3 regions of the Agrobacterium sp. 22-209-1 genome follow, and region 2 is predicted to be linked to each of the others. Evidence: riboswitches for the same ligand, from Rfam matches in the RefSeq annotation. Region 2 holds a riboswitch; each other region holds the start of a gene.
What was found. Region 2 has a riboswitch for thiamine pyrophosphate ahead of ACQZ48_RS01010 (ABC transporter permease). Riboswitches for the same ligand answer to the same signal wherever they lie in the genome.
Positions count from the first base shown of each region.

Region 1: linked by a shared signal. The riboswitch ahead of thiB (thiamine ABC transporter substrate binding subunit) and the one ahead of ACQZ48_RS01010 (ABC transporter permease) in region 2 are both predicted to bind thiamine pyrophosphate.
Region 3: linked by a shared signal. The riboswitch ahead of thiC (phosphomethylpyrimidine synthase ThiC) and the one ahead of ACQZ48_RS01010 (ABC transporter permease) in region 2 are both predicted to bind thiamine pyrophosphate.

Region 1 is NZ_JBNWCH010000005.1:195,858-201,391, reverse strand. Features, by position in the region: gene ACQZ48_RS13900 (thiamine ABC transporter ATP-binding protein) at 30-746, opposite strand; gene thiP (thiamine/thiamine pyrophosphate ABC transporter permease ThiP) at 743-2,368, opposite strand; gene thiB (thiamine ABC transporter substrate binding subunit) at 2,388-3,401, opposite strand; TPP riboswitch at 3,440-3,550, opposite strand; gene ACQZ48_RS13885 (VOC family protein) at 3,596-3,988, opposite strand; gene ACQZ48_RS13880 (ABC-F family ATP-binding cassette domain-containing protein) at 4,084-5,534, opposite strand, start outside.
Region 2 is NZ_JBNWCH010000001.1:222,749-228,282, forward strand. Features, by position in the region: gene ACQZ48_RS01000 (pilus assembly protein TadG-related protein) at 1-367, opposite strand, end outside; gene ACQZ48_RS01005 (Tad domain-containing protein) at 509-1,831, opposite strand; TPP riboswitch at 2,016-2,118, shown strand; gene ACQZ48_RS01010 (ABC transporter permease) at 2,244-3,029, shown strand; gene ACQZ48_RS01015 (ABC transporter substrate-binding protein) at 3,026-3,976, shown strand; gene ACQZ48_RS01020 (hydroxyethylthiazole kinase) at 3,973-4,707, shown strand; gene thiE (thiamine phosphate synthase) at 4,700-5,362, shown strand; gene thiD (bifunctional hydroxymethylpyrimidine kinase/phosphomethylpyrimidine kinase) at 5,359-5,534, shown strand, end outside.
Region 3 is NZ_JBNWCH010000005.1:353,539-359,072, forward strand. Features, by position in the region: gene ACQZ48_RS14590 (DUF1839 family protein) at 1-700, opposite strand, end outside; gene ACQZ48_RS14595 (amino acid--[acyl-carrier-protein] ligase) at 707-1,615, opposite strand; gene ACQZ48_RS14600 (acyl-CoA dehydrogenase family protein) at 1,620-2,801, opposite strand; gene ACQZ48_RS14605 (acyl carrier protein) at 2,801-3,052, opposite strand; TPP riboswitch at 3,235-3,346, shown strand; gene thiC (phosphomethylpyrimidine synthase ThiC) at 3,442-5,265, shown strand; gene thiO (glycine oxidase ThiO) at 5,267-5,534, shown strand, end outside.

The DNA of each region.
Region 1 (5,534 bases), on a different contig from region 2:
GCCAGCGGCACACGTCGAAAATAAGGCGATCACCCGTTCAGAAAACTGTCCACCGCCTTCACATTTTGTGTGGCGAAGAAATCTGCGGTAGAGCCGACATAGACAACCCGACCGCGATCAAGAAAAACCACCTGCTGCGCCAGCTTCTTTATGTCGTCAGGATGGTGGGTGACAATAATCACCGTGTTTTTTGTTTCTCCATGCAAGTCGAGAAGGAGGGAGGCCATACCCGCCCGCAGTCCCGGATCGAGCGCGGCAAAGGGCTCGTCGAGCAGCATGACCGGTTTTTTTCTGACCAGCGCGCGCGCCAGCGCCGCCCTCTGCCTTTCTCCGCCGGAAAGCGTGCCCGGCAAACGTTTGTCGAAACCCGCAAGACCGACGCGGACGAGGGCCATCTCAATCCGTTCCCGGTCTTCCACACGTAATTTCAGCCCGGGGCTGACACCGAGAGCGACATTGGTGAAGATATCGAGATGGGCGAAAAGATTATTATCCTGGAAGATCGATGAGACCGGTCTCTCCGAAGGATCGAGCGCCGCCATGTCCTGCCCGCCGATCATCACGCGGCCGGAATCCGGCACCTCGAAGCCTGCGACGAGGTTGAGAAGCGTCGACTTGCCCGAACCGGACGCGCCAACGACAGCGGTTATCCGGCTCTGCGGGAATGTGCAATCGAGGTCGAAATCCTGCGTTCCAAGCCGCAGCCTGACCTTGTTGAGTTCAACGGCAAAATCTTCGCCGGTCATATGCTCGCCCTTGCTGATGGGGATTGCCGCGCAACACCGCCTGCGGCAAGCAGCAGGCAGACGATACCGAGAAGGAAGGCATAACCGGCGGCGTCATTGGTACGATAGCTGCCCATGCTGCTGTAAACCAGCCATGGCAGGGTGACGAAACTTTCCGACCCGAACAGGGCAACCGCACCTAAATCGCCGAGAGACAGGGCCATGGCGAAGGAAAACGCCATGGCCAGCGGCCGCCACAGAACCGGAAGATCGGCAAACCGCAGCCGCGTCAAGCCCTGAAGCCCGAGACTGGCGGAAAGCCGGCCGGTGCGCAAAAAATGACTGGTGAAAGCCGGTTCCAGCACCCGCATGGCAAGCGGCAAAGCCATCAGCATATTGATGAGCGCCACGAGGACCGGCGCATAGAAGCTGACATCGCCGAAAACCCGCAATAACAGGAACCACCCGCTTCCCAATACGACAGGCGGCACCAAAAGCACCAGCGAAGACCCCGCCCCCAGCATGGCGGAGAGGAAGCGCAGGGGTTGCCCCGCCTGCCGTCTGGAGCCTATCGCCTGTCGCGCGCCGATGATCGCCATGCAGCAGAGCACAACAAGGGCTGCAGACAGTGCGGCAATTGCAAGACTGGCCACCGCCGCGCGCAGGAAAATCGGCGCGGACAAAAGGCGCGGCAGATCGGCCCTCAAACCCGAAACAGCGATGGCGGCAAGCGGCAGGCCGATCAGCAGAACAGCGAACACGATTGCCACGCCATCCCAAAGGCGAGCGCCGACGCCTTTTCCATCGAAACGGCGAAGGGAACGGCCAAGCGAGGGAATCTCCGCTTCGGGCGACGGCAAAAAGGCAAGAAGGCCGAGCAGAATTGCGGTGAGGGCAATCTGCAAAACCGAAAGCGCAATCGCCCGCTGCGGATCGAAATCGAACCGCAGCGCCTGATAGATCGCCACCTCCAGCGTCGTTGCCGCCGGCCCGCCGCCCAAAAGAAGAACGAGCGTGAAGCTGGTGGCGCACAGCATGAAGACAAGCCCGGCAATACCGGGGACGAGACGCGCGACCGCCGGCCATTCGATAAAACGGAAAATCGAAACCGGACCCATACCGAGGCTCGCCGCCATGCGCCAATATTCGCCCGGAATACGCTCCAGCCCGGCCAGCATCAGCCGCACCGAAAGCGGCAGATTGAAAAACACATGGGCAATAAGAATGCCGGAAAGACCGTAGATGCTGAACGGCTCATCCGCCCCGGCAAAAACAAGGGCCGAATTCAAAACGCCCTGCCTGCCCCAGATGGTGATGATACCGAAAGCGCCGACGATCACAGGCAGACCCATCGGCACCGCCATCAGTCTGACGATCCAGATTCTTCCCGGAAACTCGCGCCGACGGCAAAGCGCCAGTGCCACCGGCAGGCCGAGAAAAAGGGAAAGAAGGGTGGAGAGCGTTGCCTGATAAAGCGTGAAACGCAGGATGCGCAGCGTATAGGCATCCATGATGCCGGCAGCGGGCGCGCCGGCATCAAAAGACAGGAGAGCCGCAACCGCGAGCGCCATGAACAGGAAAACGGCAGCAAAAGCCGCCGTTCCGAAAATGATCGACCGTCGGTAATCGCGACGCGGCATCATGCGCGGATGTGCCCCTTCCTCAATTCATGCTCATGGCGGCAAGCCATTCATCGATCCATGCCTTGCGGTTCCTCGCTACCTCTTCCGGATCCATCAGGAAAGTCTTCTGCGGCACCACGAGTTTGGAAAACGCCTCCTGCAAAGGCTTAGAGGTCGCCGCGACCGGCATCATCCAGTTGTTTTCCGGAATGGCATCCTGAAAACCGGATGTTAGCGTGAAAGCGAGGAACTGCTTTGCCAGTTCCTTGTGCGGCGCGTTTTTGAGGAGACCGGAAACCTCGATCTGGATGTAATGTCCTTCGGAAAAGGCGGCGGCCTGATAACGATCCGTTTTTTCAGCGACCATGTGATAGGCGGGCGAGGTGGTGTAGGAGAGCACCATCGGCACCTCACCCTTGGTGAAGAGGCCATAGGATTCCGACCAGCCCGGCGTGACGGTGAGAATGCGCTTCCTGAACTTTTCCCAAGCCTCCGGGGCCTTGTCGCCGTAAACCGATTTCACCCATAGCAGCAGGCCGAGCCCCGGCGTGGAGGTGCGCGGATCCTGAATGACGATTTTCTGCGAGGGGTCGCCTTCCACGAGGTCTTTCAGGCTCGTCGGCGGGCTTTTCACCGTCTGCGTATCATAGATGACAGCGAAATGACCGTAATCATAGGGAATGAAAACATCGTCCGTATAACCGCCCGGCACTTTGGCCGCCGATGCATCGATGCCGCTGACATCGAACAGACCGGTCTGTTTTGCTTCCGCGACAAGATTGGTGTCGAGACCGACGACGACATCCGCCTTGGACCCCGCCCCTTCAAGCTTCAGACGATTGAGCAGCGCCACGCCATCGGCCACGCCGACGAAATTGACCGTGCAATTACAAACCTTCTCGAAGGCCTCCTTCACCTTGGGGCCGGGACCCCATTCGGAAACGAAACTCTCATAGGTGTAGACGGTCAGTTCCTGTCTATCCTGTGCAATGGCAAGACCGGGCAGAAACAGCGAGGCGGCAACGAGGGAATTCAGGAAAAGACGACGGCGCACGGGTATCTCCTCAAAAAACGATAGGGAAATAGCCGTCTGCGTTAAAGCCGTCTAATCCCTCCGCCGGTATGAACCGGATCAGGTTCTTCGGGTTGGCAAGCCTCTCAGCCTTTTACACCAAAGCGCAAAAGACACCCCGTTAGATCAAGATGATGGTGTAATCCCGCCGTCCCTGATTGGCAAGATGGCCGAGGTCAGCCCTGTTCCGTCATATGCACCAGTTCCCAGACATGTCCGTCGGGGTCCTGAAAGCTGCCGGCATACATGAAGCCATGATCCTGCACGGGCTTCCAGCTGCCACCGCCGGAGGCGAGCGCCGTGGCGATCATCCGGTCGATTTCCTCCCTGCTTCCGGCGGAAAGACAGGTCAGAACCTCGGTGGTTCGCGTCGCATCAGCAATGTCGCCGTTGATGAAATCGCGGAAACGTCCCTCCTGCAGAAGCATCACGAAGATATTCTCTTCCACGATCATGCAGAGTGTGTGGTCATCTGAATATTCCGGGTTGAAGCTGAAACCGAGAGCAGTAAAGAAGTTTCTTGACGTCTCGATGTTCTTGACCGGCAGATTGACAAAAATCATGCGCATTTTTCAACTCCTCCAAGCGAACGCCGGCATAGAACGGCAATTCTGCTTTTCTGTCAAAGGCCGAAGGAGGACCGGCAAAGGAAGGACTGATGCCTTCAGCCCTCCAGTTCCTCGCGAAGCATCTCCAGTTCCAGCCATTCTTCTTCCATGACTTCCAGCTTGTCGCGCAGCTTCGACATTTCCTGCGCCAGCGTGTTGAAAGCCTCCGGATCTTTTGTGAAAAGTTCCGGATCGGCCATGCGCTGCTCGCGTTTTGCGATTTCGCTTTGCGCCTTCTCCATCTCCTTAGGCAGATTTTCGAGCGCGAATTTCTGCTTGAAGGAAAGCTTGCCCTTCGCCTTTACAGGCTCCTGTGAAGCCGAGGCGGAAGATGCCGCTTTCGCCTTTTCCTGCTTCTCAGCCTTGCGCTTCTCGTCCGACGCCCCCTTGCGCTGCGCCATCATGTCCGAATAGCCACCGGCATATTCGATCCAGCGCCCGTCAGGCTGGTCGGGATTAACAGGGGCGATGGTGGAGGTAACGGTACGGTCAAGAAAATCGCGGTCGTGGCTGACGAGAATGACCGTGCCGGAGAAGCCGGCGACGATTTCCTGCAGCAGATCGAGTGTTTCGATATCGAGATCGTTGGTCGGCTCGTCGAGGATCAGAAGATTGGTCGGCCGTGCCAGAATGCGCGCCAGAATAAGGCGCGCGCGCTCGCCACCGGACAGGTTGCGGATCGGCGTGCGGGCCTGTTCCGGCTGGAACAGAAAGTCCTTCATATAGCCCGTCACATGCTTCAATTCGCCGTTAACCAGCAGATTTTCGCCGCGGCCATCGGTCAGATAATGCGCGAGCGTATCGTTGGGATTGAGATCCTCGCGCTTCTGGTCGAGCGTCGCAATCTCCAGATTGGTGCCAAGCTTCACCGTGCCGCTATCGGGCTCCAGCTGGCCGGTGAGCATCTTCAGAAGCGTGGTTTTACCGGCGCCGTTCGGGCCGACGAAGCCGATGCAATCGCCGCGATGGACGCGCAGCGAAAAGGGCGCGACGATCACGCGCTCGCCGTAAGCCTTGGTGATGGCCTCGGCCTCGATGACCAGTTTGCCGGATTCACGCCCTTCGGTAACGGTCGCCTGCACCGTGCCCTGCGGCCCCTTGTGGCCGCGATATTCCGCACGCATCGCCTGAAGCTCGCCGACGCGGCGCATGTTGCGCTTGCGCCTTGCGGTCACGCCATAACGCATCCAGTGTTCTTCGCGCTCGATGGCCTTGCCGAGCTTGTGCTGCTCCAGCTCTTCCTCTTCCAGAACCTTGTCGCGCCATTCCTCGAAATGGGCAAAGCCACGATTGAGACGGCGGGACTGGCCACGATCGAGCCACACGGTCGAGGTCGAGACCTTCTCCAGAAAGCGCCGGTCGTGCGAGATCAGCACCAGCGCACTGCGCGTCTGCTGCAGCTCGCTTTCAAGCCATTCGATGGTGGGAAGATCGAGATGGTTGGTCGGCTCGTCCAGCATCAAAATATCCGGCTCAGGCGCCATGACGCGGGCAAGTGCCGCGCGGC
Region 2 (5,534 bases):
TGTCAATGGAAGCCTTGAAGCTGACCGAGGATTCGATCGCGTTACCGTGCTTGGTCACCGACACATCCAGAGACAGAAGCTTGTAATCGGGATTGGACCGCTCATTGCTTTCAAAGAATGCGGAGGCGTCATCAGCGCCGAGCGAAATGACGCCATCGCCCGACATTTCCTTCGCCTTTTGAACACTCGACGATGTATCGGCAACCACCGCAAGGGCTGCGGCATCCGCTGCCATCTGCAGATCGGATTTTACGGCCATGCTGTGAGTCACATCCAGCGCAACGCCGGCCGTACCGATGAGCGGCACCAAAAGCAAAGCAGTTAGAATTCCGAAATTTCCTGATCTATCCTGCCAGATATTTTTCAAATCTGCCCCCATAGCGCTTTTGGAGACAGAACTTAGAAAAAGAATGTTGAAGGGCAGTTTCAAAGGATAACTAATTTTCGATAAATCTAATTTCCTAAATAACTAAATACCGATCCAACCAGCCTTCCGCTATGCTGGTCATCAGTTGGTCAGGCGTGGCGAGCTGATCGCCTTTTTAAAAAGCGCCGACATGGCCTCGCTGATGCCCTGCGAAGGACTGACCTCGAAGAACAAGCCAGGGGAGGCGCAGGCTTGCATGCGCGGGCCGATTTCCGTTTCGAATGGTGCGATCCAATTCTTGTAGTGAGGATTATCAGGAAGCGGCAGATACGTCGTGTAAAGCACGGCGATACGGAATCCTTGTTTCTTGAGGTTGTCGCACAGCTTGGTGTCTATGGGTTCCTGGCAGCGTCCATTCCAAATCTTTTTCTTGGTACATGCGGCCTTTGCAGCATCGGCCACGCCATCCGACACGAAGAACAGGATTTTTTCAGGTGTAGCGGAACTCGCGCCATTCCCCGATGTTCCCATCTTCGGTGTGATTCTCGTCAGTGCACGGTCGAAATTCGTATGCTGGTCGCTTTTGTAATGATGGTCTGGAACTGACATCAACTCAATTTCTTTGACCTTTTTTTTGGCCCCCTGCAAATCCGAGGTGCGCGAGACAATTTCCGGAAGGTCTTTGTTAAAAAAGGCATCCTCTGCTGTCTTTCCAAAAGTATAGACCGCAATGCGATACTGGTCGGGTCTTTTGCGAGTGTCCTCGGCAGTATCCATTAAGCTTGCGGTTGCCTTTGCGACCACGTCAATGCGCGTCGTCGCGTTTATGTAACCTCGGGCCTTCGGATCCTTGTTTCTGAGCCGGAAATAGCTGCTGTTGGGATTGGAAGACCCGTCTGGCAATGAGAGATGGCAGGCGAACTCACAACCGAGGGCAACTTTCATCGTTGCCACATCGGCGGGCGTTGCGCCGACACCCATGGAAGGCGAGTTATCGAGCAGCAGATAGAAATCGGTATAGGTTTCCGTCTCATATTTGGCAGTTGCACTGCCGGAGACAGTCAGGAAATCCTTTCCCAGTACTCTGGAGAGCGTTGTATCAAGCGAAGCCTTAAAACTCACTGACGATTCGATCACGGTGCCATTCTTCTTCACCTGTACATCGAGCGCCAATAGGCGATATTCCGGGTTCCCTCGCTGATTGCTGTGAAAAAAAGCCTCAGCCTCTTCCTTTCCGACCGAAATGACGCCGTTGCTGGCCATTCGCCGTGCAGCCTCGGCACTGGCTGAACTTTCCGCAACCACGGCCAGAGCCGCAGAGTCCGCTGCCATCTGAAGATCGGATTTCACGCTCATGGCCCGAACGACATCCAGCGCAACGCCGGCAGATCCGACGATCGGTATGATCAACAGAGCGCTAAGAATTGCAAAGTTTCCAGACTTGTCCCGCCAGATGTTTTTCAAGCTCATCTCCGAATTATCAGAATTCAGATGAGGTTTATTTGAGTGCCGTTGCGATATAGTTTATCGATATAACTAATTTACAATAAATTCGGTATTACTAATAACTATATTTAAGTAATATATATACGACCCATGATCTGTCAGCGGAGGCCGTTGACATTTTTAGATCATGTCCTACAAAACAATCTCTTCCGAGGGGAGCACCAGACGGTGCTGAGATGGCGTTGAGCCGGACCCTTGAACCTGATCCGGGTCATGCCGGCGTAGGAACGGAATTGTCGCGCCCAAGGGGCGCCGCTTTTTCTCTTCTTCGCTTTGCCTGATCTCCGAGATTGCCACATCTGGAGACGAGTGACGATGCTGAAACCTTCCGCCCTTCGCACACGGTGCGTCTGCGTCTGAGGTCCGGCTCATGCGTGCCACCCATGCACTGAACGGAGTCGGTCTTCTGCTGGTTTTCTGGCAGGCGGGAACGTGGCTGTTTTCACCGCCCCGCTATATCCTGCCATCGCCCGCCGATGTTGCTGGCGCGTTCTGGCGTCAGCCGGGCTTCCTGTTCGGGCAGGCACTGGTAACGCTCGGCGAAATGGCCCTCGGGCTTGTGGCGGGCGTCGCCGGCGGCATTGTCGTCGCCTTCACCATTGCCGCCATCCCGCGCCTCGGCCGCCTCGTCTGGCCCATGGTTCTGGTGTTGCAAGCCTTTCCAGTCTTCGTGCTCGCCCCCATCCTCGTCCTCTGGTTCGGTTTCGGCATGGCTTCGAAGGTGGTCATGACGGCTATCATCATATTCTTCCCCGTCGCCTCCGCTTTCACGGATGGCCTTAACCGCACCGATCGCGCCATCCTCGACGCCGCCTCGCTGACTGAGGCGAGCCACTGGCAGATCCTTACCCGGTTGCGTGCGCCGCTGGCGTTGCCCTCGCTGATTTCAGGCCTCAGGGTCGCCGCGCCGCTTGCCCCGCTCGGCGCCGTCATCGGCGAATGGGTGGGCGCATCGGCCGGCCTCGGGTTTGTGATGATCCAGTCCAATGCCCGCATGCAGACCGACACCATGTTCGCCGCCATGACCATTCTGGCCGTCATGGCGGTGCTGCTGCGGCTCGTCGTCGACTTATCGACAGCCAATCTGGCTCCCTGGGCCAAGGAAACAGAACACACCATTCCTTTCAGATACTTGCGGAGACTTTCGGCACCATGAAACGAACTCTTCTTTCCCTCGTCGTCGCAGTGGCAAGCGTACTAGCACCCATGCAATCTGAGGCGGCCGACAAGCTCACCATATTGCTCGAATGGTTCGTGAACCCGGATCATGCGCCGACGGTGGTCGCCAGGGAACGCGGCCTGTTTGCCGATGCCGGGCTGGAGGTGGAACTGGTTCCGCCCGCAGACCCCTCCGCCGTGCCGCGCCTCGTCTCGGCAAGGCAGGCCGATATCGGCGTGCATTACCAGCCGAACCTCTATCTCGATCACGACGCCGGCCTGCCGCTCGTGCGTTTCGGTACGCTGGTCGAAACCCCGCTCAACACTGTCACCGTTTTGGCCGATGGTCCGATCAAGAGCCTGAAGGACCTGAAAGGCAAGAAGGTCGGCTTTTCCGTTTCCGGCTTCGAAGACGCCATGCTGAAGCGCATGCTGGAAAAGGACGGGCTGACGAAGGACGATGTCGAACTCGTCAACGTCAACTTCTCGCTTTCGCCGTCGCTGATCGCCGGCAAGGTGGATGCCACGCTGGGTGGCTTCCGCAATTTCGAGCTGACGCAGATGAAGCTAGAGGGACATGAAGGCCGCTCCTTCTTCCCGGAGGAACATGGCGTGCCGGCCTATGACGAGCTGATCTTTGTCACCCATCGCGATCTCGTAAAAGACGACCGCCTGCCGCGTTTCCTCTCCGCGGTAGAGCAGGCAGCGATCTTCATCACCAACCACCCGCAGGAAGCTTGGCAGCTGTTCATCAAGGCCTATCCGAACCTTGATGACGCGCTGAACAAACAGGCCTTCTTCGATACGCTGCCGCGCTTCGCCAAGCGCCCCGCCGCACTCGACCGCGCGCGTTACGCCCGTTTCGGGGCTTTCATGCAGGAGATGCAGCTGATCAAGCAGGCGCCGGCGGCGGACGACATTGCCGTGGAACTGCAACAGCCATGACCAGGACTTATCCAACAGCAACAAAGGCCGCCGACATACTGGAGCGCGTGCGTAACACGCGCCCGCGCGTGCATTGCCTGATGAACACCGTGGTGCAGAAATTCACCGCAGACGGCATCACCGTCGTCGGCGGCATTCCTTCCATGACCACCTCGCTCGAGGAAATCGAGAGTTTCGTGGCCAAGGCAGATGCGCTGACTGTCAATCTCGGCACGCTGGACGCCGAACGGCGCAAGGTCATCCGGCTGGCGATCGAGATCGCCAATGCATCCGGCAAGCCGTGGATCGTCGACCCCGTGCATTGCGACTACTCACCGTCGCGGTTGGAGTTCGCGCGCGAACTCATCGCACTTTCCCCGACTATCGTGCGCGGTAATCACGCCGAAATGAGCCTGATCGGCAATGTGCCTGATGTGGTGAGGATCGAGACCGGGCCTGTGGATCACCTCAGCGACACAACCCGCAGCGTCAGGATCGTCAACGGCCATCCGTGGATGGCGAAGGTGACGGGAACGGGCTGCCTTTCGGGCGGCGTCATCGCCGCCTTCATGGCGGTGGAAAAGGACGCGTTGACAGCGGCCGCCGCCGCCCTTGCCGTCACCGGCGTTTCCGCCGAACTTGCGGCCAAGCACGCCGGAGGCCCCGGCACCTTCGAACCGGCGTTTCTGGATGCGCTTTCCGAGATTTCCGCCGGGGACATCACAAATCACGCGAGGATAGAGCATGAATAAGGTTGATTACCGCCTCAACGCGCTGGTCGACGCAAGCCTTAGCGATGTCGCGCCGCTGCCGGAGCTTGCTCTGGCAGCCGCACTCAATGGCGCGACTATTCTGCAATATCGCGACAAGCACGGCTCGACGCGGGAGATGATCGAAAACGCCCGCGCCATCCATGAGGCCATCGCCGGCACCGGCGTGCCGCTGGTCATCAACGACCGGGTGGATGTGGCCCTCGCCTCGGGCGCGGATGGAGTGCATCTCGGCGCCGACGACATGGACGCCAAAACCGCAAGGCGCATTCTCGGCGAAAAGGCGATCATCGGCCTCACCGTCAAAAATCGCACCGATGCCGAACGGGCAGCCTCAATGCCCGTCGATTATGCTTGCATCGGCGGCGTGTTCGAAACCGTTTCCAAGGTCAATCCGGACAAGCCGGTCGGCATAGACGGTTTTACCACGCTGCGCGCCCTTTTGAAGGAGTGGAGGCCGGATATGCCGGTGGGCGCTATCGCCGGAATCGATCTTGCGCGTGTGCCGTCCGTCATCAAGGCGGGCGCAGATGGTGTCGCGGTCATTTCCGCCATTTTCCGCGCGGGCAATATTGCCAGCGCGACCAAGGACTTCCGCTCCGCAATTGACGCCACGCTGAAAGCGAGACAGCCATGACAGCCATTGCATTGACCATTGCCGGTTCCGACAGCGGCGGCGGCGCAGGTATTCAGGCGGATATCAAGACCTTCTCCGCACTCGGCGCCTATGCCGCCAGCGTCATCACCGCCATCACCGCCCAGAACACCAAAGGCGTGACGGCGGTCGAGGATGTTTCGGTCGCCACCAT
Region 3 (5,534 bases), on a different contig from region 2:
AACCGAAGGGTCGGTCGGCGACCTTTTCCACCTGCGTCGGAAAAACGCCGGCAAAAGCGCGGACCGGATTGGTGGAGGGCCGTCTGGAAAAATGGAACTTCAGGAGCCGTTCGGCCGTCTTGCGAATATGTGCGGGCAAGGGGTTGCTATCCGCGAATTTTGCAAATTCGGTATAGGGCAGGAAGGGTGGGTCGGTCTCGGCGAGATGATGCTGGAACAGACCGTCAAAATCTTCGCCTGCAAGATGGAAGAAGCCGGCATTGTGGAAATAGTCGAGTTCGCGGTTTTCGAGGTCGAGCCGGTTGATGGCGACGGTGGTCTTGCCATGTTCTTTCCGATAGCCCACCCCATGGGTATCAGGCATATAGAAGCTGTCCATCTCGATCAGGCAGATGCGGCCGCGTGCGAGCTGCGCGTCGATGTGATTTTCCACCCTGTCGAAGATCGCAAGCTCGGTGGTGCGAACGCCATAAAGCGCCTCGAGGTCTTCCAGCGGCACCTTGAAGAAGGTGAACTGGTCGCCTTCGAAATCCTGCGTCAGCGTGAAACCGAACATGGCCTCTGGCGGCAGGCCCTTCGAGGCCAGCACTTCGATCCACAAATCGATGTAGCAATTGGTCTCCGGCCACATTCTCTCGGAGGAATGGAGCGGATGCTGCACATAATTTTGGGGATCGAGACCGGGAAAAATCTGCCGCATGAATGATCAGCCCCAGAGCGTTTCCACGACCTTCGCAGGCCATTTCTTCACATCGAGACCATGATGCGCAAACAGCGCCAGCGCGATGCGCTCAAGGCCGAAACCGACGCAGGCGGTATGGGCAACATCGCCATTATCGAGGTTCAGGCCCCACTTCTGGCCGAAGGCATCCTGGTGGTAGTTGAAACTCATGCAGGCTGTTGGGTTCGTCGTCGATGTGACCGGGATCAAGAGTTCGAATTTCAGGTTCTGGTCGCGCTGGTTGTTGGCGAGCATTTTTCCGGCGCGGCCGAAGAAGGGATCGTTGGCGATATCGATGGTGACGTCGAGCCCGACCGCTTTCATCATTTCCACGCCGCGATCCATCCAGGTCTGGCGGAATTCGGTGACGTTCGCCTCGGTGCCCATGCAGACATATTCACGCATGCGGAAAAGCTGCTGGCGCGCCGGATCCTTTGAGGGTTCATGGCGGAAGCAATAGGACTGGATGTCATAGAGACCGCCGCCGGCGGGAAGGGCGCCACGTTTGGCGATCGTCGGATAGAGCGGGTAGCAGGCCGCCGGCGTCAGCACGATGTCGGTGGCTTTCTGGTCCTTGGTCCAGTCGCCGCCCTCATCCATCGTCTTCAGCAGGCTGACATGGTCGAGTTCACAGCCGCAAAAGGAATGGACCGTGCCGGCGAGCTGCGGGAAGCTCTTCATGTAACCGCTCTTTTCGAAATAGGCGCGGTTGATGCCGGGCGGGAAGCGGATCGCTTCGGCGCCATCGGCGCCACCGGTGCGGTCGATCAGCCGCTCGAAGGCGGCAATCACATCCTCGAACTGGCCGCTGCGTCCATAAAGACCGTCCACACCGGTTTCAATCAGCAGGCCTTCTTCGAACAGTCGATCGAGAAACGATGTTTGCATGTCCATGGTCTTATCCCAAGAGGCTGGTGTCCTGCTTGTGAACCAGCAGGAGATTGGCGGAATTGCCGAGAATGCGGTCGTTGGAAATCATCAGACGGGCGGAGTGTGCGTCGCGCAGGTGCCGGCCGAGGCTATAGGGCGTGCCGTTCTTGTAGCCCATGATGCCGCAGACCAGCATGGCGTGGTCGATGATCTCGAGAATGGTTTCGGAAGAGCAAATCTTCACATTGTTCATGGCGACGGCAAAGGCCATCGACATCAGTTTTTCGGGGTCGCTCTTGGTGTCCTCGTAAGCCTTGATGCCGGCGATGATGTTGGATTTCACGACCTGCAGCTTGGTGGAAACTTCAGCAAGGCGGATTGCGCCGGGAGGAGCGGTGCCCGGCGATTTGCGCGCCGCGGCTCTGACGAAAGACTGGGCGCGCAGCACGGCGTCCGACGCGATGCCGTACCAGACGGCGCTCCACAGGAGATGCGAGCTTGCAAGCATGGATTGTGCGGCGATTTCGGCAAAGGGTTTCGGGAATATCTGCGCCGCCGGCGCTTCGCCGCGGAACAGGAAGCCGTCCGAACAGGTGCCACGCATGCCGAGCGTATCCCAGACATGGGTCTTTTCGAGCGTGTACTGATTTTTCAGGAAGACGGTCATCACCTGGTCGGCGGGCGCGGCATCCTTGTGGGCGCGCGAGGTGATGAGGATCGCATCGGCATTGCTGCCATAGGAAATGACGGTGGCATCCTTTTCCAGCCGGCAGCTATCGCCTTCGACTTCGATCGCACAGATGGAGTTGCGCAGATTGCCGCCGATGCCGCCTTCCGTGGTGGCGGAGCCGAGCAGGAGCTGTTCGTTGGCAACGCGACGCATGAAGCCCGGATGCCAGTTGCTCTCGACGCCATGTTCCACAAGGCTTGACAGCTTGATGTGGTGCATGGCGAAAATCATCGCGGTTGCCGAACATGCCTGCCCGAGCCGGGCGCAGATATCGGCGATTTCCTGTAAGGAAGCGCTTTCGCCGCCCAGCGAAGAGGGGACCTGAATGCCGAGCAGACGTTCCTGTCGCAGCGCATCAACAGCTTCCTGCGGAAAGCGGCCGGTGACATCTACCGCATCCGCATGTCTGGCGGCAATTGCCGCGACACGGCCCGCGCGCGCGGACAGCGTTTCATCCTGCGGCGCTACGGTGACGTTCATCAGGCTGCCTCTTTACCATCCAGAATGAGCTTAACGGTGTCTTCAATCGCCCTGATGCTCGCAAAGGATTTGCGGTTCAGGAGATTGTCGGGGAATTCGATGTCGAATGCCTCTTCGATGCCGAGCATCAATTGTACCGACGCAAAGGAAGAAAGGCCCGCTGCATAAAGATCGGCTTCGTCTGCAATCGTATCGACGGGGGTTGGAAGCTGGCCGAATTTTGCCAGTATTTCACGAATAGTCGCATTCATTCCGACGTATCTCCAATGAAATCAACATTAGGTAGGTTTGTGCTTATCGTTATGCCGCAAACGATAATATTCGCCTAAACCGTTAGGTTAATTACAACTAACGGCAGCATGCGACATTCCCGCACCTTTGCCAAGTACGGATCGTCGGCCTTGACAAATGCCGGGCGGTGTTTTTTGCTGAGACCATTCACCAGGGGTGTCCCGTCAAGGGGCTGAGATTCTGCTTTCATGCGCAGTGACCCGTTGAACCTGATCCAGTTCATACTGGCGTAGGGACGGTGCAAAGACCTGATGTCGGGCGGGCGCATGACGTTGCGTTTCGGCAATTCGGTATTTTCCATCATTCCGGCTCGAACTGGGTCTCCACTGTCAAACTTTGGAGCCTCAAGATGAATATCGCTGCCAAGACTATCCCGCTTACGGTCACCACCGGGCCGCATGCCGCCTCCACGAAAATCCACAAAGCCGGCATTCTACATCCCCATATCCGCGTGCCGATGCGCGAGATCGCCGTTCATCCCACAGCCGGCGAACCGCCGGTGACGGTCTATGATTCTTCCGGCCCCTATACCGATCCTGCCCATGCCGTTTTGATTGAAAAGGGTCTGCCGCGCCTGCGTCAAGACTGGGTCGTGGCCCGCGGTGATGTCGAGGCTTATGAGGGGCGACACGTCAAGCCGGAGGATAACGGCTTTGCCACAGGCGAGCGCCTGACGCCTGAATTCGGTGTGCGTCACCAGCCGCTGAAAGCGACGGCGGGCAAGGCGGTGACGCAACTTGCCTATGCCAGGGCGGGCATTATCACGCCGGAAATGGAATTCATCGCCATCCGCGAAAATCTCGGGCGCGAGGCCGTGAAAGAAAAGCTCGCGCGTGACGGCGAAAGCTTTGGCGCGCATATTCCTGATTATGTCACGGCGGAATTCGTGCGTCAGGAAGTGGCGTCGGGCCGCGCCATCATTCCGGCCAATATCAACCACCCGGAACTTGAGCCGATGATCATCGGCCGCAATTTTCTCGTCAAGATCAACGCCAATATCGGCAATTCCGCCGTCACCTCCTCCATGGCTGAAGAGGTGGAGAAGATGGTTTGGGCCATCCGCTGGGGTGCGGATACCGTCATGGACCTGTCGACCGGCCGCAACATCCACAATATCCGCGAATGGATCATCCGCAACTCGCCGGTGCCGATCGGCACGGTGCCGCTTTATCAGGCGCTTGAGAAGGTCAACGGCATTGCCGAGGACCTCACCTGGGAAGTGTTCCGCGACACGCTGATCGAGCAGGCGGAACAGGGCGTGGATTATTTCACCATCCATGCCGGCGTGCGGCTGCATTACATCCCGCTCACCGTCAACCGCGTCACCGGCATCGTTTCGCGCGGCGGTTCGATCATGGCCAAGTGGTGTCTGCATCACCACAAGGAAAGTTTCCTTTATGAGCATTTCGACGAGATTTGCGACATTTGCCGCGCCTATGACGTCTCCTTCTCGCTTGGTGATGGCCTGCGTCCCGGGTCGATTGCCGATGCCAATGACGCGGCTCAGTTTGCCGAGCTGGAGACGCTCGGCGAGTTGACGCAGATCGCCTGGGCGAAGGATTGCCAGGTGATGATCGAAGGCCCCGGCCATGTGCCGATGCACAAGATCAAGGAAAACATGGACAAGCAGTTGAAGACCTGCGGCGAGGCGCCCTTCTATACGCTCGGGCCGCTCACCACCGATATTGCGCCCGGTTACGATCACATCACGTCGGGCATCGGTGCTGCGATGATCGGCTGGTTCGGAACGGCGATGCTCTGCTACGTCACGCCCAAGGAACATCTCGGCCTGCCTGACCGTAACGACGTGAAGGTCGGCGTCATCACCTACAAGATCGCTGCCCACGCCGCCGATCTCGCCAAGGGCCATCCGGCAGCACAGGTGCGGGACGATGCGCTGTCGCGCGCGCGGTTCGAGTTCCGTTGGGAGGACCAGTTCAACCTGTCGCTGGACCCGGATACGGCGCGCTCCTTCCATGACGAGACGTTGCCAAAGGAAGCGCACAAGGTCGCGCATTTCTGCTCCATGTGCGGGCCGAAATTCTGCTCGATGCGGATTTCCCACGATATCCGCGCCGAGGCGCAGAAGGAGGGACTGGAGGCCATGGCGGCACGCTTCAAGGAAGGCGGTGAACTCTATATGCCGCTCGCAACGCCTGCGAATACCGAATAGCATGCGCATTCTGGTCAAGGGAACGGGGGTCGCCGGTTTGACGGCGGCCTTCGAACTGGCGCGGAGCGGCATTACTGTCGAGGTCTGCGAGCGCAATGCCGAACCCTCTCGCGGTGCATCCTGGTATGCGGGCGGCATGTTGGCGCCCTGGTGCGAGCGTGAAAGCGCTGAGGCGGCGGTTCTGACGCTCGGTCAGGCGGCGCTCGACTGGTGGGATGAAGCGACACCCGGCCTTGTCGTGCGGCACGGTACGCTGGTCGTTGCGCCAG